2 regions of the Zeimonas sediminis genome follow, and region 1 is predicted to be linked to the other one. Evidence: predicted binding sites of a transcription regulator. Region 1 holds the regulator's gene; the other holds the start of a gene.
The links. Region 1 encodes LexA, which represses DNA repair genes until DNA is damaged. Its sites were predicted from a motif close to ACTGTATNNNNATACAGT; they were not measured.
Positions count from the first base shown of each region.

Region 1 (14,584 bases):
TTCGTGTGGATGCCGGCGTGGATCAGCGCCTCGGACAGCGACTTGTAGGACTCGGTCAGGTCGACGTACTTGCCGACCATCGCGATGCGGACCTCGCGCTCCGGATGCTCGAGCGCGTGCACCAGGCTGTCCCAGACCGAGAGGTCGGCCGGTTTCGTGTCCAGGCGCAGGATCTCGCAGAGCGTGCGATCGACGCCCTGCTCGTGCAGCATGCGCGGGATCTTGTAGATGCTGGTGGCGTCCCAGACCGAGATGACCGAGTCGAGCGGCACGTTGGAGAACAGCGAGATCTTCGCGCGCTCGTCGTCGGGAATCCGGCGGTCGGCCCGGCACATCAGCATGTCGGGCGAGATGCCGATCTCGCGCAGCTTCTGCACCGAGTGCTGGGTCGGCTTGGTCTTGAGCTCGCCGGCCGACGCGATGAACGGCACCAGCGTCAGGTGCACGAAGCAGGAATTGCCGCGGCCGAGCTTCAGGCTCATCTGCCGGACTGCCTCCAGGAAGGGCAGCGACTCGATGTCGCCGACCGTGCCGCCGATCTCGACGATCGCGACCTGGGCCGCCTCGGGCGTGCCGATGCCGGCCCCGCGCTCGATGAAGGCCTGGATCTCGTTGGTGATGTGCGGGATCACCTGGACCGTGCGGCCGAGGTACTCGCCGCGCCGCTCCTTCTTGATCACCGACTCGTAGATCTGGCCGGTGGTGAAGTTGTTCCAGCGGCGCATGCGGGCGCTGACGAAGCGCTCGTAGTGGCCGAGGTCGAGGTCGGTTTCCGCGCCGTCTTCGGTGACGAACACCTCGCCGTGCTGGAACGGGCTCATCGTGCCCGGATCGACGTTGATGTACGGGTCGAGCTTGAGAAGGGTGACCCGGATGCCGCGCGACTCGAGCAGCGCGGCGATCGACGCGGCGGCGATGCCCTTGCCGAGGGAGGACACCACGCCACCGGTGACGAATACGAATTTGGTCATGAAGGTCCGCCGGTAAAGCGCGATTATACAGGCGAGCCGGCCGCCACGGGCCCGGTTCCGGAGGCCGCGTGCCAGGGCAGGCGGACGATCACCGCTGTGCCGCCGCCCTCTGAGCGCTCGACCTGCGACTCGCCGCCGAGGGCCGCGATCCGGGCGTCCGCGGCCGCGAACCAGCCCGGCACGCCGCGCCCCTTGCCGGGGGGCGCCCCGTCGTCGTCGATCTGCAGCAGCAGGCGACTGTCCTCGCGGGACGCCGCCAGGATCACGCCCGAGGCCCCGTTGCCGAAGGCCCGTTCGAGCGCCGCCGCGGCCGCCTGCAAGGCGGCGGTCTCGATGACCGGGCTGGCGAGCCCGAAGCCGGCCTCGTCGGCCGGATCGAGCAGCAGTTCCACGCGGCAGCCCGGACGCCGCAGCCGCCAGTCGGCAGCGAGCGCGCGCAGCGCTTCCGGCAGGCCGCCGCAGGACAGCGCGTCGGGGCGCACGCGCGCCACCAGCGCGCGCACCGATTCGATCACCGAATCGGCCTGGCGCAGCATCACCGAGGCCAGCGGCGCCAGCGAGGGCTCCGCGCCGGCGAGCCGCGACTCGAAGGACGCGGCCAGCGTGCGCAAGGCGGTGAGCTGCGGGCCGATCTCCTCGCGCAGCGTGCGGGCGACGTCGCCCGACTGCGCGTCGAGCTCGCGCTCGAGCCTCAGCGCGAGCCCGATGCCCGGATCGCGGGACGCGTGCTGATCCGCCGGGGCGCCCGCTGCGCTCGCGCCCGGGCCCGCGCCCGAGGCGCCGTCATCGCGCTGGGCCTGCATCGCGGCCCGCCCACTCCCGAATCGACTGCCCTGCATGGCCGACACCTCCCTAGTGCTTCGTTCGCGATTCTAGTCATCGACGCGGCGACTTTATAATCCGGCGACATTCGACGACCCACCGAGGAATCCGATGAGCAAGGTTTACCCAAGCGCCGCCGAAGCGCTGGCGGACATCGTCCGAGACGGCCAGATGATCGCCGTCGGCGGCTTCGGCCTGTGCGGCATTCCCGAGGCGCTGATCGCCGCGCTGCGCGACAGCGGCGTCAAGAACCTGACCTGCATCTCGAACAATGCGGGCGTCGACGGCTTCGGCCTCGGCCTGCTGCTGGCCACCCGCCAGATCCGCAAGATGATCGCCAGCTACGTCGGCGAGAACAAGGAGTTCGAGCGGCAGTACCTGTCCGGCGAGCTCGAGCTCGAGTTCACGCCACAGGGCACGCTGGCCGAGAAGCTGCGCGCCGGCGGCGCGGGCATTCCCGCCTTCTTCACGCAGACCGGCGTGGGCACCATCGTGGCCGAGGGCAAGGAGATCCGCGAGTTCGAGGGCCGCAAGTACGTGATGGAGCGCTCGCTGGTTCCCGACGTGTCGCTGGTCAAGGCCTGGATGGCCGACCGCTCGGGCAACCTGGTGTTCCGCCGCACCGCGCGCAACTTCAACCCGAACGTCGCGATGGCCGGGAAGATCACCGTGGTCGAGGCCGAGGTGATCGTGCCGACCGGCGAGATCGACCCCGACGCGATCCACCTGCCCGGCATCTACGTGCACCGTATCGTGCACAACCCGACCCCGGAAAAGCGCATCGAGCAGCGCACCACCCGCCCCGCTCGCTGAGGAGAGACGCATGGCCTGGACCCGAGACGAAATGGCCGCGCGCGCGGCCCGCGAACTGAAGAACGGCTACTACGTGAACCTGGGCATCGGCCTGCCGACGCTGGTGGCCAACCACGTGCCGGCCGACATGGAGGTCTGGCTGCAGTCCGAGAACGGGCTGCTCGGCATCGGCCCGTTCCCGACCGAGGACGAGGTCGACCCCGACCTGATCAATGCCGGCAAGCAGACCGTGACCACGCTGCCCGGCTCGTCGATCTTCTCGTCGGCGGATTCGTTCGCGATGATTCGCGGCGGCAAGATCAACCTGGCGATCCTCGGCGCGATGCAGGTCAGCGAGAAAGGCGACCTGGCCAACTGGATGATCCCCGGCAAGATGGTCAAGGGCATGGGCGGCGCGATGGACCTGGTCGCCGGCGTGGGCCGCGTCATCGTCCTGATGGAGCACACCGCCAAGAAGAAGGACGGCACCGAGGAGCAGAAGCTGCTGAAGGAATGCTCGCTGCCGTTGACCGGCGTCGGCGTGGTCGACACGATCGTCACCGACCTCGGTGTGATCAAGGTGACGCCGAACGGCCTGAAGCTGCTCGAGCTCGCGCCCGGCGTCTCCAAGCACGAGATCGTCGAAAAGACCGGGTGCCCGATCGACGTGTCGGCAGTCTGAGCAGGCTCGCTGGCCCGGGGGTGGGGTTTCCTTCTCGCCGGGCTTTGGCAAGCCGAGTGCTTCCGAAGGGAGCGGCGATCAGGGAGGGCGCTGTCTGAGCGGGCCTGAAGGGCCCGCGAGTTGCGCCCGACCCGCCGCGGACGAGGAAGACGAGGGAAGCCCCGCAAAGCGGGGCCGCAGCCTCAGCCCGGCGAGAAGGAAACCCCGCCCCCGGGCCCCGCCACGATCACCCCACCGGCTCGACGATCGCCTTGCGGACCGCGTCGGGCAGCGGCGTCGACTTCCGCTTCGGGAAATCGACCCACACCACCTTGGCGCCGCCTTCGGCGTAGACCGTGTCGGGATCGTCGGTGCGCGACAGCAGCGCGGTGGTCTCGAAGCTGGAGCGGCCGATCTGGCCGACGTACAGCCGGCAGCGGACCGTGCCCGGGTACTGCAGCTCGCGGATGAAGCTGCAGTGCGCGTTGACGATGACCGGCCCGGTGCCGTCGGGATTCGCGCTCATGCCCAGCGCGTCGAACCAGCTGATCCGGAGCTGCTCGAGATAGCGGAAGTAGACCGTATTATTGACATGGCCCATCGCGTCCATGTCGCCCCAGCGGATCGGGATGTCCATCTCGAACACCGGGACCCTTTCTTCTTCGCGTCGCTGTCCAGTCACCCTCGGTCGATCTCCGTGCAGAAGCCAAGTCATCAGAAGGATTCGAGTCCCGGCGAAGCCGACGGCGCGCGCGACTTCCCGCAGCCGATGCGCTCGCATCCGGAGCGCTTCGCGCTGCAGAACGAGATCCACGCGCGGCCGCGGCTGGCCGTGGCGTCGCCCCAGTCAGTTTCGCACATCGCCCTGCTGGGCCCCGAGGGCCAGGCGGTGGATCCGACACACCCGGGCTCGCTGTACGCGGCGATCGGCCGGCTGTGCGAGCGCCTCGGCCGGCCCGGCCCGCCGCCCGGCGTGCGGCACTTCTTCGGCGACTTCGGCAGCTTCCGGCTGAAGTGGGAGCGGCACGGCGAGTTCGACGACCTGACCGTCTACCGCGACGACTGCAGCGCCGCCGCGCCGTTCGCCGATCCCGCCCTGTCGGCGCTGCCGGCTGACTGGCTGGCGAGCCTGCCCGGCCAGCAGATCGCCGGCCTGCACGTGGCCGTGCTGCCAGCCGAGACGCGCGAGAGCTTCGCCGATCTCTTCGACCGCGAATCGCTTACCGCCGCCACGCTGGCCGACGGCGCCGCGACCGCCTGCACCGACTTCCGCGTCGGGCCCGACGGCTTCACCCGCTTCCTGCTGCTGACGCGCGACACGAGCCGCACGCTGACCGGCCGCGAGGTGCAGCGGCTGATCGAGATCGAGGTGTACCGGATGATGGCGATGCTCGCCTTTCCGCTCGCCCGCCGCACCGCCGGCGAGCTGGACGCGGTCGAGCGCGAGCTGAGCGAACTGGTCGCCCGGCTGGAGACCGCCGAGGCGACCGACGAGCCGGCCCTGCTGCGGCAGATCACCCGGCTGGCCGCCACCGTCGAGCGGATCGCCGGCACCACCGGCTTTCGCTTCGCGGCCGCGCGCGCCTATCACGCGATCGTCCAGCAGCGCGGCGCCGGCCTGCGCGACGGGCGGCTGCCCGGCCTGCAGACGCCGACCGGCTTTCTAGAGCGCCGTTTCGGCCCGGCGATGGCCTTCTGCGAAAGCGTCGCCCGCCGGGTCGACGCGACCGCGGAGCGGATCGCCCGCGCCAGCGCCCTGCTGCGCACCCGCGTGGACATCGAGCGCGAGCGGCAGAACCAGGAGCTGCTGGCCGCGATGAACCGGCGCGCCCGCCTGCAGCTGAACCTGCAGCAGACGGTCGAAGGGCTGTCGGTGGCGGCGATCACCTATTACGCGGTGGGACTGGTCGGCTACATCGCCAAGGCGGCGAAGGCCGGCGGCTGGCCGGTCGATCCCGACCTGGCGGCCGGGCTGTCGGTGGTGCCGATCGCGATCGCGGTCGCGCTCGGCATCCGTCACATCCGCGAGGGCATCCGGCGCCGCCTCGGAAGCGGCGCCGCCGGCAATCACGACTGATTCAGGCCGCCCGTGCCGGCAGGTGCCTGAGCCCGCGGAAGCGCAGCCGGCGGTCGCGGTCGGCTGCGCCGTCGCGCTGCAGGCCAGGGAAACGCGCGACCAGCCTCCCGATCGCGATCCGGCCTTCCATCCGCGCCACGTTCATGCCGGCACAGGCGTGATCGCCGTGGCCGAAGGCGACGTGACGGTTCGGCTTGCGGCCGACGTCGAAACGCTCGGGGTCGTCGAACTGCGACGGGTCGCGGTTCGCCGCGCCGATGCACAGCGTGACCAGCGTGCCGGCCGCGACCGGCACGCCGCCGATCTCGCAGTCGGCCGTCATGCAGCGGTTGTTGAACTGCAGCGGGCTCTCGTAGCGCAGCATCTCCTCGATCGCCGTGTTCAGCAGAGACGGGTCCTCGCGCAGCCTGCGCAGTTCGTCGGGCCGGGACAGCAGCGTGTCCAGGCCGTTGCCGATCAGGTTGGTCGTGGTCTCGTGCCCCGCGTTGAGCAGGAAGATGCAGTTCTGGACCAGCTCGGCGTGGCCGAGCCGCTCGCCGCCGACCTCGCCCTGGATCAGGCGGGTCAGCACGTCTTCGTCAGGATCGAGCGGATGCGCCCGCCGATCGGCGATCAGGCCGTCGAGATAGGCCGAGAACTCGCGCACCGCCGCATTGCCGGTGTCCAGCATCTGCCCGGTGGGCACCGGCTCGAGCGCCGCCAGGATCGCGAGCGACCAGCCGCGCAGCGGCCCGCGGTCGGCGCGCGGCACGGCGAGCAGGTTGCCGATCACCTCGACCGGGATCTGCGCGGCGAAGTCGTCGATCAGGTCGAACGCGCCCTTGTCCTGCATCGCGTCGAGCAGCCCGTCGACCAGCGCGACCACGCCCGCCTCCATCCGCGCGATCGCGCGCTGGTTGACCGCGCCCAGGATCAGCCTGCGCACCCGGGTGTGCAGCGGCGGGTCGTTGAACACCAGGCTGGTCGTGTGGTGCTCGTAGAGCGGCGTGTCGCCGAACTTCGGCCGGAACTCGCGCTTCTTGTCGGAGCTGGCGTGCGGGCTGCGATAGACCGCCGACACGTCGTCGAAGCGGGTGAGGAACAGGCTGCCGTCGGCGAGCCGGCGCACCGGGTCGTGCTCGCGCAGCGCGCGGTAGTACGGATAGGGATCGTCGACGAAGTCGGGCGGCGGCGCCGACAGCTGGAAGCCCGAGGCGAATGCCGCCGCCTCTCGGGGATCGTCGAGCCGGGCTGCGGTCTCGCGCATCGGTTCCCTCCTCCGTCGATCGCCGCGGCTGCCGGGCGCGCTACAGCGCGAAGCCGTCGTCGGCCGCGATCACCGCGCCGTTGACGAAGTCGGACTGGTCCGAGGCGAGCAGCAGCATCACGCCGTCGAGGTCCTCGGGCTTGCCCACCCTGCGCCGCGGCAGCATCTGGATCAGCTTCTGGCCGGCCTCGGTCTGCCAGTGGTGGGCATTGATCTCGGTCTCGATGTAGCCGGGGCAGACCGCGTTGACGTTGATGTTGTAGCGGCCCCACTCGAGCGCCATCGCCTTGGTCATGTGCACGACCGCGGCCTTGCTCATGCAGTAGACGCCGATCTGAGCGAGCACCCGCAACCCGGCCATCGAGGCCACGTTCACGATGCGGGCGCGCCGCGTCGGGTCCTCCTTGGCGCGCGCGATCATCCGCTTGCCGACCGCCTGGGCCACGAAGAAGGCGCCGCGCGTGTTGGTGTCGAAGACGAAGTCGTAGTCCTCGGCGGTGACGTCGACCAGCCGCTGGGTGGTGCTGACGCCGGAGTTGTTGACCAGGATGTCGATCGGCCCGGCATCGGTCTCGGCCTGGGCGACGGCCGCCTCGATCGCTGCGTTGTCGGTCACGTCGAGCGCGACGACGTGCGCGTCGCCGCCGGCCGCCTCGATCTCCGCGCGGAGCTCCTTCAGCCGTTCCGTGCGGCGCGAGGCGAGCACGACCTGGGCGCCGTTGTCGGCGAGCAGCCGGGCGAAGCGCGCCCCGAGGCCGCTCGATGCGCCGGTGATCAGGGCCGTCTTGCCGGTCAGGTCGAATGAGGTGGGCACTGTGTTCTCCTTGCGCCGGCCGCCTCGACCGCGGCCGCGATGATTTCGGGAAAGCCTTGCGGCCGATGTTATCCGAATCGATCCGCAGCGCCCCCCGGTTTGCGCCGATGCACCGGTTTCCGGGACAATCGACGGTCGAACAAGGCACTGTCTGCATCCTCCGGAGAAGAAATGGACGTCCAGCGCGACTCGATGGAATTCGACGTGGTCATCGTCGGCGGCGGCCCCGCCGGCCTGGCCGCCGCGATCAGGCTCAAGCAGCTCGCCGCCGACAAGGGCAGCGAGCTCGGCGTCTGCGTGATCGAGAAGGGTTCCGAGATCGGCGCGCACATCCTGTCGGGCGCGGTCATGGATCCGCGCGCGCTGAACGAGCTGCTGCCCGACTGGAAATCGATGGGCGCGCCGCTGAACACCGAGGTCAGCGAGGACCGTTTCCTGTTCCTGTCCGAGACCGGCTCGCGGCAGGTGCCGAACTGGATGCTGCCCGCCTGCTTCCAGAATCACGGCAACTACGTGATCAGCCTGGGCAACGTCGTGCGCTGGCTGGGCCAGCAGGCCGAGGCGCTCGGCGTCGAGATCTACCCCGGCTTCGCAGCCTCCGAGGTCCTCTACAACGACGACGGCTCGGTCAAGGGCGTGGCCACCGGCAACATGGGCGTCGGCCGCGACGGCGAGCCCACCGACGCCTTCCAGCCCGGCATGGAGCTGCACGCGAAGTACACCTTCTTCGCCGAGGGCGCCCGCGGCCACCTGGGCAAGCAGCTGATCTCGAAGTTCGCGCTCGACGCCGGCCGCGACCCGCAGAGCTACGGCATCGGCCTGAAGGAGCTCTGGGAGATCGACCCGGCGAAGCACAAGCCGGGCCTGGTCGTCCATACCGCCGGCTGGCCGCTGTCCAGCGACACCTACGGCGGCTCCTTCCTCTATCACTTCGACGACAACAAGGTCGCCGTCGGCTTCGTGGTCGGCCTGAACTACAGCAACCCGTGGCTGTCGCCGTTCGAGGAATTCCAGCGCTACAAGACGCACCCGGCGATCCGCCATTTCCTCGAGGGCGGCAAGCGGCTGTCCTACGGCGCGCGCGCGATCACCGCGGGCGGCCTGAACTCGCTGCCGGACTTCACCTTCCCGGGCGGCTGCCTGATCGGCTGCGACGCCGGCTTCCTGAACGCCTCGCGGATCAAGGGCAGCCACGCGGCGATCAAGACCGGCATGCTGGCGGCCGAGGCCGCGTTCGAGGCGATCGCCGCGGGGCGCGCCAGCGACCGGCTGACCGCCTATCCCGAGGCCTTCCGGGCCTCGTGGCTGCACGACGAGCTGTACCGGGCGCGCAATTTCAAGCCGGCGATGGGCAAGGGGCTTTGGCTGGGCACGCTGCTGGTCGGCATCGACCAGGTGGTCTTCAAGGGCAAGGCGCCGTGGACGATGCACACGACCAAGCCCGACCACGCCTACCTGAAGCCGGCCTCGGAATGCACGCCGATCCAGTACCCGAAGCCCGACGGCAAGCTGAGCTTCGACCGGCTGTCCTCGGTGTTCGTGTCGAACACCAACCACGAGGAGAACCAGCCGATCCACCTGACGCTGAAGGATGCCTCGGTGCCGGTGGCGACGAACCTGGCCAAGTACGCCGGCCCCGAGCAGCGCTACTGCCCGGCCGGCGTCTACGAGTTCGTGAAGGACGAGGACGGCAGCGATCGCCTGCAGATCAACGCGCAGAACTGCGTGCACTGCAAGACCTGCGACATCAAGGACCCGACGCAGAACATCGTCTGGGTCGTGCCCGAGGGCGGCGGCGGGCCGAACTATCCGGGCATGTGAGCGGGCACGTGAGCGCGGGCCGGCGAGCGAAGCCGGCGCGCCAATGAAAAGAGGCCTGCGAATGTCGCAGGCCTCGTGCGGGGAGCCCTCGCTCCCCGGCCGGCAAGCCGGGAAAAACCCGGCCGCCTGACCGGCTTACTGGCCGAACTGACGCGCGCGCCGCGGGCCGCCCCGGCCGCCCTCGCGGTCGCCACCGCCATAGCCGCCACCACCGCCGCCGCCGCCGCCGTAACCGCCGCCACCACCACCGTAGCCGCCGCCACCACCGCCGCCGCGATAGCCGCCGCCACCGCCGCCGCCGTAACCGCCGCCGCCACCGCCAGGACGACGACCACCGCCGCCGCCGCCGAAGCCGCCGCCACCGCCCTGTTCACGGGCTTCGTTGACGACCAGGCTGCGGCCTTCGAGCGAGTAACCGTTGAGCGCCCGGATCGCGGCTTGCGCCGCTTCGGCGGAAGCCATGGTGACGAAACCGAAGCCGCGCGAGCGGCCGGTTTCGCGATCGGTCACGATCCGCGCGTCGGTGACTTCGCCGTGCGCTCCGAACAGCTCCGAAAGCTGGGCATCGGTGGCGCGCCAGGGCAGATTGCCCACGTAGATCTTGGTTCCCATCGGGTGTACGAATCCTCGAACCGTTTCGAACATTGCATTTCGAGGAACACCGGAACCAGCAGACCGTGAAATGCAATTCCCGGGCCGTCCAGAACACGGCCCGCATTCACTTTGCCACAAATGCCGGGGTCTGCACAGGAGTTTCCTGACGGGGCCGAGAAAAATATCGGGGGCTTGAAAGTCGAGCGCTCACTGTATGAAAATACAGTCTGCGAAACCCCCCGGGAATCCGTCCGATGCGCGAGCTCACCGCAAGACAGCAGGAAATCCTCTCCCTGATCCGGCAGCACATCGCCGATACCGGCTTCCCGCCCACGCGGGCCGAGATCGCCTCCCGGCTCGGGTTCCGGTCGGCCAACGCGGCCGAAGAGCACCTGAAGGCACTGGCGCGCAAGGGGGTGATCGAGCTCACGTCGGGCGCGTCGCGCGGCATCCGCCTGCGCCTGATGCCCGACGCGCAGAACGAGGCGCCGCAGGCGGTCCGGATCTCCTTCAGCCTTCCGCTGGTCGGGCGGGTGGCCGCCGGCAGCCCGATCCTCGCGCAGGAGCACATCGAGGCCAATTACGCGCTCGATCCAGAGCTCTTCAGCGAGCGGCCCGACTACCTGCTGAAGGTCCGCGGCATGAGCATGCGCGACGCCGGCATCCTCGACGGCGACCTGCTCGCGGTGCGGCGCGCGGCCGAGGCCCGCAACGGCCAGATCGTCGTGGCGCGCGTCGGCGACGACGTCACCGTCAAGCGCTGGCAGCGCCGCGGCCACGTCGTCGAGCTGCTGCCCGAGAACCCCGACTTCTCGCCGATCGTCGTCGACACCCGCCACGAGGAGCTGGCGATCGAAGGGATCGGCGTGGGCCTGGTGCGCGCGGGCAAGGGACTCTGAGCAACCGTGTCGAGCGAGCCTCCAGCCGGGGCACGACTGCCCGCGCCGCTGCCCGCATCGGTCTGGCGCGCCAGCCAGCTCGGACAGGCCGGCGTCGACACGCTGCCCACCGGCTATCGCGCGCTCGATGCCGAGCTGCCCGGCGCGGGCTGGCCGGCCGGCATGCTCACCGAGCTGATCGCCCGCGAGCCCGGCATCGGCGAGCTCCGCCTGCTCGTGCCCCTGCTCAGGCAGCTTAGCCGGGAGCGGCGCATCGCGATCCTGATGGCGCCGCCGCTGGTTCCCTACGCGCCGGCGCTGGCCGACTTCGGCATCGATCCCGACTGCCTGCTCGTGGTCCAGGCGCAGAACGCAGCCGACCGGTTGTGGGCCGTCGAGCAGGCGCTGCGCAATGCCGGATTCGGCGCCCTGCTCGCCTGGATTGCCCAGGATCGCTGCCGCCCCGAGCACCTGCGGCGCATGCAGGCGGCGGCCCGCGGCGCAACCGGCCCGGTATTCCTGTTCCGCGAACTGCCCGCCCAGTTCCAGCCTTCACCGGCCCCCTTGCGCCTGTTGCTGCTGCCGCGCCCGCAGCAGCGGCTGTCGGTGCAGATCCTCAAGCGGCGCGGCCCGGTGCTGTCGCGGCCCGTCGTCGTCGACCTTCCCGGGCCGCCCACGGCGATCCGCCTGCGCCCGCGCGCGGCCGAGCCGCAGGGCAGCGGCACGGATGCGGACGCCCGTCGGCCTGCCGAGGCACGGCTGCAAGCCGGCCACGCCGACGCGCCGTTGCGCGTGATCTGAACCGGCAGCGCGGCGCCGCTTCCCCGGCACCGCCGGAATCCTCCCATGCGCTGGCATGCCCTTCGATTCGAGCCGCAGGCGGTGGCCGGGCCCGGCGAACTCGCCCGGTTGGCCACCTGGGCGATTCGGTTCACGCCGGTCGTCAGCGTCGAGGCGCATGCCGGACTGCTGCTCGAAACCGGTCCCAGCCTTCGCTATTTCGGTGGCGCCGATGCGCTCGAGCGCCTGATCCGGCAGGAACTCCTGGCCCAGGGCTTGCGCGCCTCGCTCGCGATGGCGCCCACGCCGGGCGCCGCATCGCTGCTCGCCCGCTGGCGCGACGGCGCCCGCTGCCTCGCGCCGTCCGGGCTGCCGGCACGCCTCGGACCCTTGCCCGTCGCCTTGCTGGAATCGGCGGCCCCATGCCTCGACGCGCTCGAGTCGGCCGGCCTGCGCCGGATCGCATCGCTGCTCGCGCTGCCGCGCCACGGCCTGGCGCGCCGCTTCGGCCAGCCCCTGCTCGACGAACTCGACCGGGCGCTCGGGCTTCGCCCCGATCCCCGCCCCCGTCACGTGCCGCCGCCCGCCTTCGACGAACGGCTCGAGTTGCCGGCCAGGGTCGACGCCACGCCCGCCCTGGAATGGGCCGCCTTCCGGCTGGTCGAGCACCTGTGCCGCTGGCTGCAGGCCTCGCAGAAGGCAACCCGGGCTTTCGAGCTCGCGATCGAGCACGACGGCGAACGCCCCGACACCGTGCTGGCGCCGGGACTCGCCGAGCCGGCCTGGCACGTCGACCGCCTGCGACCGGTGCTGCGCGAGCGGCTGGCGGTTCTCAGGCTGCCGGCGCCGGCCTCTGCCCTGCGCTTGCGCTGCCGCGAGCTCGATCCGGCGGCGCCGGCGAGCGGCAGCCTCTTCCCCGATCCGGCAGGCGTGGCCGAGGCGCTGGCCCCGCTGGTCGAGCGCCTGCAGGCCCGGCTCGGGCACGAGGGGGTCCGCCGTCTGCAGCAGGTCGATGACCATCGCCCCGAGGCGGCGTGGCGGGCCTGCGAAGCCGATCTCGCGCTGCTGAAACGCCGGCCGTCCCGGGCATCGCCGGCAACGCCTCGCCTCGCCGCGTTGCCCAGGCCATTGTGGCTGCTCGATTCGCCGCTGGCGCTGGGCGAGCGCAACGGCCTGCCTTTTCGCGAGGGCCCGCTGAGCCTGCTCGCGGGGCCGGAGCGAATCGAAAGCGGCTGGTGGGACGACCGTTCGGTGCAGCGCGACTATTTCGTCGCCGAGGACTCGCTGCACCGCCTGCTCTGGATCTACCGCGAGCGCCTGGGCGACGACGCGGCCGGCGGATGGTTCCTGCACGGCCGCTTCGGGTAACGGCGGTCCGCGCGCCGCAGCCCGCGCACGGCCGCCGAGCAACCGCCGCCCCTGGCTACATCACATCGTCGACGAGTGCTGGCCCGAGGCGCGCTCGGCCCGCGACTGGCAATCGACGCAGCGAAGCGCCACCGGCTGCGCCTGCAGCCGCGCGAAGGGAATCTCCACGCCGCAATCCACGCAGAAGCCGTAACCGCCTTCGTCGATGCGCCGCATCGCGCCGCGAAGGGCCCGCCACTCCTCGATGTCGCGCAGGGCCTCGGAAAGATCGATCTCGCTGCTCGAGATCGCCTGCGACAGGTCGCCTGTGTCGCCCACCCGGTCGAGCACCGTCAGGTCGTCGGCGCTGTCGCCGAGCTTGCGGGCGATCTCCTCTTCGAGCACGGCGAGGCGCTCGCGCATTCCGGCGAGCAGGCCGGCGATCTGTTGGTCCGACAAAGCCATTCGCATCTCCTGTAGCGTCGATGCGAATTGTCGGTCACGACAGCCTCGCGGGCGTTGACCCCCGTCAACCGGCGCCCGGCGCGATCAGGTCGATCGCGTCGGTGATCACGCAATCGAGCCCGGCGCCGCGCAGTTCGGCCGCCCGCGCCGGCTCGTTGACCGTGTACGCGAGCACGCGCAGGCCCGCCGCCCGCGCCCGCGCGATCGTGGCGGCATCGAGCGCGCGGTGGTTGGCATCGAGCGCCACGCAACCGAGCGCGCGGCAGCGATCGAGCCAGTCTTCCGGCAACTGCGCAAGCAGCAAGGCGCGCGGCAGCTCCGGGGCCACCCGGCGCGCCGCATCGAGGGCCGCTTCGGAGAACGACGAGATCAGCGGCGGCACCTCGGCCTCGCGCCACAGCAATCGCGCCTCGATCGCGATCGCCGCGCCGGTCTCGGCCTCGCGGCCCGGGCAGGGCTTGATCTCGATGTTGGCGAGGCAATCGTTGGCGCGCAGCCAGCGCGCGACGCGCGCGAGCGTGGGCACCGGCTCGCCGGCGAAACGCGCAGAGTGCCAGCTGCCCGCGTCGAGCCTGGCGATCTCGCCCCAGCTCATGCCGGCCACGCGCCCGCTGCCGTCGGTGGTCCGTTCCACCACCGGGTCGTGCATCAGCATCGCCACGCCGTCGCCGGAGAGCTTCGCGTCGAACTCGAACATCCGGTACCCGTAGTCGAAGCCGGCGCGCATCGCCGCCAGCGTGTTCTCCGGCGCGAGCAGGCCGGCGCCGCGGTGGGCGACGAAGGCGGGATACGGCCAGCCGTCGAAGTCGACGCTCGGCATCTTGGAAGCCAGGATCACGACATGCCCCTTCGGTTCGGGCTCACTTGTCCGGGTCGACGAGGCCCTTGACGAACCACTTCTGCATCAGCACGACCACCGCCACCGGCGGCAGCATCGCGAGCATCGCGGTGGCCATCACCAGCTGCCACTCGGTCGCCGCGTCGCCGCCGGAGATCATCCGCTTGATGCCGATCACCACCGGGTACATGGACTCCTGGGTGGTGACCAGCAGCGGCCAAAGGTACTGGTTCCAGCCGTAGACGAACAGGATCACGAACAGCGCCGCGATGTTGGTGCGCGAAAGCGGCACCAGGATGTGGAAGAAGAAGCGCATCGGACCCGCCCCGTCGATCTTGGCGGCCTCGGCCATCTCGTCGGGCACCGTCATGAAGAACTGCCTGAACAGGAACGTCGCGGTGGCCGACGCGATCAGCGGCAAGGTCAGGCCGGTGTAGGTGTCGATCAGGCCGAGCGTGGACATCACCTCGTAGGTCGG
Region 1 covers NZ_JAMQYE010000001.1:696,986-711,569, forward strand. Annotated here, with positions in the region: gene M6I34_RS03250 (CTP synthase) at 1-971, opposite strand, end outside; gene M6I34_RS03255 (sensor histidine kinase) at 995-1,810, opposite strand; gene M6I34_RS03260 (CoA transferase subunit A) at 1,905-2,606, shown strand; gene M6I34_RS03265 (CoA transferase subunit B) at 2,617-3,267, shown strand; gene M6I34_RS03270 (acyl-CoA thioesterase) at 3,494-3,883, opposite strand; gene M6I34_RS03275 (DUF3422 family protein) at 3,944-5,323, shown strand; gene M6I34_RS03280 (cytochrome P450) at 5,325-6,569, opposite strand; gene M6I34_RS03285 (SDR family oxidoreductase) at 6,610-7,383, opposite strand; gene M6I34_RS03290 (electron transfer flavoprotein-ubiquinone oxidoreductase) at 7,555-9,204, shown strand; gene M6I34_RS03295 (RNA recognition motif domain-containing protein) at 9,340-9,816, opposite strand; gene lexA (transcriptional repressor LexA) at 10,053-10,697, shown strand; gene imuA (translesion DNA synthesis-associated protein ImuA) at 10,704-11,477, shown strand; gene M6I34_RS03310 (Y-family DNA polymerase) at 11,523-12,824, shown strand; gene M6I34_RS03315 (TraR/DksA family transcriptional regulator) at 12,885-13,268, opposite strand; gene ugpQ (glycerophosphodiester phosphodiesterase) at 13,333-14,088, opposite strand; gene ugpE (sn-glycerol-3-phosphate ABC transporter permease UgpE) at 14,129-14,584, opposite strand, start outside.

Region 2 (6,459 bases), 420 kb from region 1:
CAGCGGGCGGCGGCCAGCATCGTGGCCAGCGGCGTGCCGAAGAAGGCCGAGGCCTGGGTCTTGGTGATGACCGCGTCGTCGGGCGCGTGGCCCAGCCGCGGGTCGAGCTCGCAGGCCGGCGTGCCGCGGATCAGCGTGTCGAGCGCGCTGCACTTGTCGATCCAGCGGCCCACGTCCGAAAGGTTCGGCGCGTAGCCGATCACCGTGAAGATCACCGGGCCCAGGCCGCGGAAGGCGCGGATCAGCTCGGCCGTCGCGGTCACCTCCGCCGGGCAGTCCGAGGCCAGCGGGCTCAGCGCCGGCTCGGTGAAGCCGCGCTGGAAGTCCACGACCAGCAGGGCGGGGCGGCTGCCCGGCTTCAGGCTGCGGTCGAAGCCGCCGCGGAGGTTGAACGGGTCTTTCACCGCTCAGCGCGCCCCCGAAACGTCCACCAGCGCGCCGCTCACGTACGAAGACTGAGGCCCTGCCAGCCACAGGATCGTCTCGGCCACTTCCTCGGCCGAGCCGGCGCGGCCCATCGGCACGCCGCTCATAAGCCGCGTGAGGCGATCGGGCGCGCCGGCGGCCGCGTGCAGCTCGGTGTCGATCAGGCCCGGGCGCACCGCGTTCACCCGGATGCCCTCGGCGCCCACCTCGCGCGACAGGCCGATCGTGAAGGTGTCGGTGGCGCCCTTGCTGGCCGCGTAGTGCACCCATTCGCCGCCGCCGCCCAGCGGCGCGGCGCGCGAGGACACGTTGACGATCGCGCCGCCCTTGCCGCCGCGCGCGGTCGACATCCGGCGGATTGCCTCGCGGGCGGCCAGGAAGTAGCCGGTCACGTTCAGCTCGAACACCGCGCGCAGCGTGTCGGCGTCGATGTCGGCCACCTTGCGGATCGGGCCGGTGGTGCCGGCGTTGTTGACCAGCGCGTCGGGCGGGCCGAACTCGGCGTCGCAAGCGGCGAACAGGGCCTTCACGCCCTCGTCGGTGGCCATGTCGGCCTGCACCGCCAGCACGCGGCGGCCAGTGGCCCTGCCGGCCGCGGCCACCTCGTTGGCGCGGGCGGTGTTGCCGGCGTAGCTGAAGCACACGTCGTATCCGTGGCTGGCGGCCAGCACCACGGTGGCCGCGCCGATACCTCGGCTGCCGCCGGTCACGATCATCACCTTGTTCATCGCTTGTCTCCCGTGTCCGCGATCAGGCCCTGCGATTCCACGCCGTCGATCAGGCAGATCTCGTCGTTTTCCGAAGTGTCGCCGCTGATGCCGATCGAGCCGACGATCTCGCCGGCCGCGTTGCGGATCAGCGCGCCGCCGGGCACCGGCACCATGCGGCCGTCGGACATCGCGTTCAGCGCGGTGAAGAAGGCCGGCATCTTCTCGGCGCGGCGGGCGAGTTCGCGGCCGCCGAAGCCCATGCCCAGCGCGCCCCAGGCCTTGCCCATGGCGATGTCGGGGCGCAGCAGGCTGGAGCCGTCGCCGCGCTTGAGCACCTTGATGTGGCCGCCGGCGTCGAGCACGCACACGGTCAGCGGCTGGAAGTTCATTTCGCGGCCCTTGGCCAGCGCGCGATCGGCGATGGCGTCGGCCTTGTCGAGAGGCAGGGAATTCATCGGGCTGTTTCCTCGAAGTGGAGTTCGGTGTTCGGTCAGGCCTTGCGTTCCAGCCGCGCCATCTCGGCCAGCACCGCGCAGACGGCAGCGGTGTCCTGCTCGCCGCGCCCCTGCGCCATGGCCGCAGTGTAGATCGGCGCCGACGCGTTCAGCAGCGGGGTGGGGCAGTCGAGCGCGGTCGCGAACTCGGAGATGATCTTCATGTCCTTCTGCCAGATGCCGACCTTCATCGTGGCCGGCTCGTAGCGGTCGGCCACCATCTGCGGGCCGCGCACGGTGAACATCCGCGAGCCGCCGGCGCCGTCGCCGATCACGCGGTAGATCGCCTCGGGGTCCAGCCCCGCCTTCATGCCGAGCACGAAGGCCTCGGCCGCGGCCACGTTGTGGATCGCCACCAGCAGGTTGGCGACGAACTTCATCTTGCTGCCGTTGCCGAAGGCGCCCAGGTCGTGGGTCGCGCGGGCGAAGCCGTCGAACACCGGCCGGCACCGCTCGATCGCGGCGCTGTCGCCGCTGGCGTAGACGAGCAGGTCCTTCGTGACGGCCTGCGCGCCGGTGCCGCTCAGCGGGCAGTCGAGCATGGTGACCTGCGGCGCGGCGGCGGCGGCCAGCCGCTCCTTGTCGGCGATCGGCAGCGTGCTGGCCTCGATCAGCACCAGACCGTCGCGCTGCGCGGCGAGCAGGCCCTGCGGGCCAGTGACCACGTCGTCGAGCGCCTGAACGCTGGGCAGCACGCTGACGACGATGCCGACGGCGCGCGCCACCGCGGTCGGCGAATCGGCGGGCCGGCCGCCGGCTTGCTCGAAGGCGCGCATCCGCTCGGGCGCGACGTCGAAGCCGACCACCTCGAAGCCGGCGGCGATCAGGTTGGCGGACATCGCGCTGCCCATGATGCCGAGGCCGATCATGCCGACGCCGGCGGGGCGTGTGGAGTCGTTCATCGTGTGTGCGTCGTGGGGTTGGAGGGACGTCGTGCGGTCGAGGGTCTGCCGGGCGCCGGCGCCCGATTCAGAGCACCGATGGCAGCCAGGTGCTGATCGACGGGAACGCGATCAGCAGCACCAGCGCGACCACCAGCAGCGCGGTGAAAGGCAGCGAGCCCGCGAAGATCTCTTCGAGCGAGGCCGAGTCGCCGAGCGCCGACTGCATCGCGAAGGCGACCATGCCGAAGGGCGGCGTGAGCAGGCCGATCTCGATCGCCACGATGCTGACCATGCCGAACCAGATCGGGTCGTAGCCGAGCTTCACGATGACCGGGAACATGATCGGGATCGTGAGCAGCAGGATCGACACCGAGTCGATGATCATGCCGAGCAGCAGGAACACCAGCACGAAGGCCAGCACGATCACGATCGGCGCCACTGGCAGGGCGGCCGCCCATTCGCTGAGGCTCGAGGCCAGGCCCGAGATCGTGAGCATGCGGCTGTACATCTGCGCCGCGATCAGCAGCAGGAAGATGCTCGCGGTCGAGCGGCCGATTTCCGACAGCACTTCGATGCTCGAGCTGCGGTTCACCTTGCCCGCCACCAGGGCGAGCACCAGCGCGCCGGCCGCGCCGATCGCGCCGGCCTCGGTGGGCGTGAAGAAGCCGCCGTACAGGCCGCCCAGCACCAGCGCGATCAGCAGGATAACGCCCCAGGGGCGGATCGCGGCCTTCACGATCTCGGCGAGGCCGGGCTTGGCCCCGGCGCTGTCGAAGTCGCCGGCCACGCCCGGAGAGAACCGGGCCCTTAGCCAGATACCCAGCGACAGCAGCGCGGCCACCAGCAGGCCCGGCCCCACGCCCGCGGCGAACAGCTTGCCGATCGACTGTTCGGTCAGCACGCCGTAGACGATCATCAGGATCGAAGGCGGGATCAGCATGCCGAGGATCGCGCTGCCGGCCACGATGCCGAAGGCGAACTTGCGCTCGTAGCGCAGCCTGAGCATCTCGGGGATGGCCAGCTTCGAGAACACGGCGGCAGAGGCGACCGACACGCCGGTGATCGCGGCGAAGATCGCGTTGGCGATCACGGTGGCCACGCCCAGGCCGCCGCGCAGGCGGCCGAAGATCACGTGCGCCGAGCTGAACAGGTCGCGGGTGGCGCCGGAGAGATTCGCGAGGATGCCCATCAGCACGAACAGCGGGATCACTGCGAACACGTAGTCCATCACCGCCTGGTAGGCGGTCGTGTTGAGCAGGCTGATCGCCACGTTCGGCTTGCCGGTGATCGCCCAGATGCCGATCACGCTGAGCAGCGCCAGCGACACGCCGATGTGCACGCCGATCAGCACCAGCAGGAACACGCCGGCGACGGTGAGCAGCGCGATGGTGATCGGGTCCATCAGGCCTTCTCCCCGGGCTGTCCGAAGGGCTTGCCGCGCAGGTGCCCGGCGAGCATGACCAGGAACTGCAGCGCAGTCAGCGCCGCGCCGAGCACCACCAGGCTGCGGATCGGGTAGGTGGGCACGCGGACCGGGTCCTCGCCCTCGAACTCGCCGACCTTCCAGGCCTCGATCATCTGGTCCCACCCGGAGTACACGATCAGCGCGAAGATCGCCACGCCGAGCAGGCAGCTCAGCACCTCGACCGCGCGCTGCGCGCCGGCCGGCATGCGGTCGAGCAGGATCGTGGAGCGCAGGTGGGCGCCGATCTTCAGCGTGTGCGGCATCATGCACCAGACCAGGCCCACCACCGAGATCTTCACGATCTCGGGCACGCCGAACAGCGGCGAGTCGAAGAAGGCGCGCCCGATCACGTCGGCGGTGATCAGCAGCATGATCAGCACCACCCACACGGCGCCCAGCAGGTTCAGCGCCGACAGCAGTCGGTGGAAGATCGCCAGTCCGGCGTTGGCTTTCATGTCGGCGTTCCCGGTGAATGAAAAGCCCCTCGGGGCGCTTGCCGCGAGGGGCGGGGCCCGGCGAGGGGCTTCAGTTCACTTTCCAGTCGCGCGGCATCTTCACGCCGGCTTCCTTCAGGGCCTTGATGTACTCGGCGATCGCCTTGCCGGGCTGGCCGGCCTTGTTGATCTCGGCGGTGCGCTCGTTCGGGATGTCGGGCAGCGCGTTCGCCCACTTGACCTTCTCTTCTTCGCTGAGCGAGCGCACGTTGGCGCCGGCCGCCTTCATCGTCTCGACGCTGCGCTTGCCCTTGTCGAGCGCCATCTGCGTCTGCACGGTCGTGAACTCCTTGCCCACCTCGAGCATGATGTCCTGCACCGGCTTGGGCAGCTTGCGCCAGGTGTCCTTGTTGATCGCGAGGACCACGTTCGGGATCGCGCCGAAGTCGGTGAAGGTGTAGTTCTTCGCGACCTCGTGCAGCTTGAAGCCCACGGTGGCGTCGGGGAACATCACCCAGCCCTCGTACACGCCGGTCTGGAAGGAGGTGTAGGCCTCGTTCAGGTTCGACTGCACCGGCACAGCGCCCACGGCCTTGAGCCACGGGATGTTCGGGCCGGCGGCCGCGATCTTCTTGCCCTTGAGCTCGCCGACCTGGTCCCAGGCGAAGGTGGTGACCAGGTTGTAGTTGCCCACGCTGCCCACGCCCAGGAAGACCTGGTTGTACTTGGTCTCGAGGATCTTCTTCAGCTCGGGCACGTTGTCGTAGACCTGGCGCGCGGCCTTGGCGGCGACCATCGGATCGGGGCTGCCGAAGGGCACGAAGTAAGGGAAGTTGTGCGCCATCAGCTTGGCCGGCTCGAAGGCCACGTGCAGGTCGGCGATGTCGACCAGTCCGCTCTCGACCGCCTCGAGGCACTCGCCGAGCTTGCAGACCGAGCCGCCGTAGGCGTTGATCCACTCGATCTTGTGGCCGGTCTTCTCGGCGACCCGCTTGCTGACCTCGGGCGCGAAGAAGTCGCGCATCGCGGTGATCCACACGGCGGCGTCGGCCGGGTGGCCGGCGCCGATGGTCAGGCGGAAGGTGTCCGCCATGGCGCTGTTCGATGCCGCGGCGCCGATCAGGCTGGCGGCGATGATTCCGAGGACTCGCTTCTTCACTGGTTCTCCCCCAAACACGTGGATTGACTGCCGGACCTCGACTGCCGCGCGCATGCGCGGCAGGGCGGGCACGGCCGACCGGCGCTCATCCTTGTTGCGGATGTCGCGCCGGGTGCTATAAATTCACCATATATTTATACACCCCATTCCCCCAGCCTGTCATCTCGCGGCGCCTCAGACGTGATCACTCCTGCTGCCATGACCGGGATCGGCGCCGAAGTCTGCCGCCAGCTCGAGCACGACATCGCGAGCGGAAAGCTGCCGCCCGGCACCCGGCTCGACGTGAAGGCGGTCGCCGAGCGCTTCGGCGTGTCGCGCACGCCGGCGCGCGAGGCCTTGCTGCAGCTCGCCACCGCAGGGCTGATCGACTTCCAGCCGCGCCGCGGCGCGGTGGTCGTGATGCTCGATCCGCGCGAGGTGATGGGCATGGTCGAGGTTCTCGTGGTGCTGGAGGCGCAGGCCGCGCAGCTTGCGGCCCGGCGCATCGGCGACGAGCAGCGCGAGGCGCTGCAGGCCGCGCACGCCAGCGGGGAAGCGGCTGCCGGCTCGGGCGATTCCGCGGCCTATGCGGAAGCGAATCTGCGGCTGCACGACGTGATCTACCGCGCCGCGGCCAACGACTACCTGCATCGGCAGATCGTGCACCTGAGGGGGCGGCTGGCCTTCCACCGGCCGCTGGCGCTGGCCCGGCCCGAGCGGATGCGCGCCTCGAACGCCGATCACGCGCTGATCGTCGATGCGATCCTGCGGGGCGACGAGGAGGCGGCCCGCGCGGCGATGACGAACCACATTACCGTGGGCGGCACCACGCAGGCCGAGCTGCTGGTGCGCTGAGGGCGCGATCGGCAGGGGCGGGCTTGCCGAAGCGAGGGATTGCCCAGCGCCCG
Region 2 covers NZ_JAMQYE010000001.1:1,123,812-1,130,270, reverse strand. Annotated here, with positions in the region: gene M6I34_RS05270 (isochorismatase family protein) at 1-404, opposite strand, end outside; gene M6I34_RS05265 (SDR family oxidoreductase) at 408-1,154, opposite strand; gene M6I34_RS05260 (GlcG/HbpS family heme-binding protein) at 1,151-1,591, opposite strand; gene M6I34_RS05255 (NAD(P)-dependent oxidoreductase) at 1,627-2,532, opposite strand; gene M6I34_RS05250 (TRAP transporter large permease) at 2,600-3,916, opposite strand; gene M6I34_RS05245 (TRAP transporter small permease subunit) at 3,916-4,434, opposite strand; gene M6I34_RS05240 (C4-dicarboxylate TRAP transporter substrate-binding protein) at 4,505-5,572, opposite strand; gene M6I34_RS05235 (GntR family transcriptional regulator) at 5,753-6,406, shown strand.
Region 2: M6I34_RS05240 (C4-dicarboxylate TRAP transporter substrate-binding protein) is a predicted target of LexA. The motif match lies at 5,698-5,715, and genes of this name have one in related genera.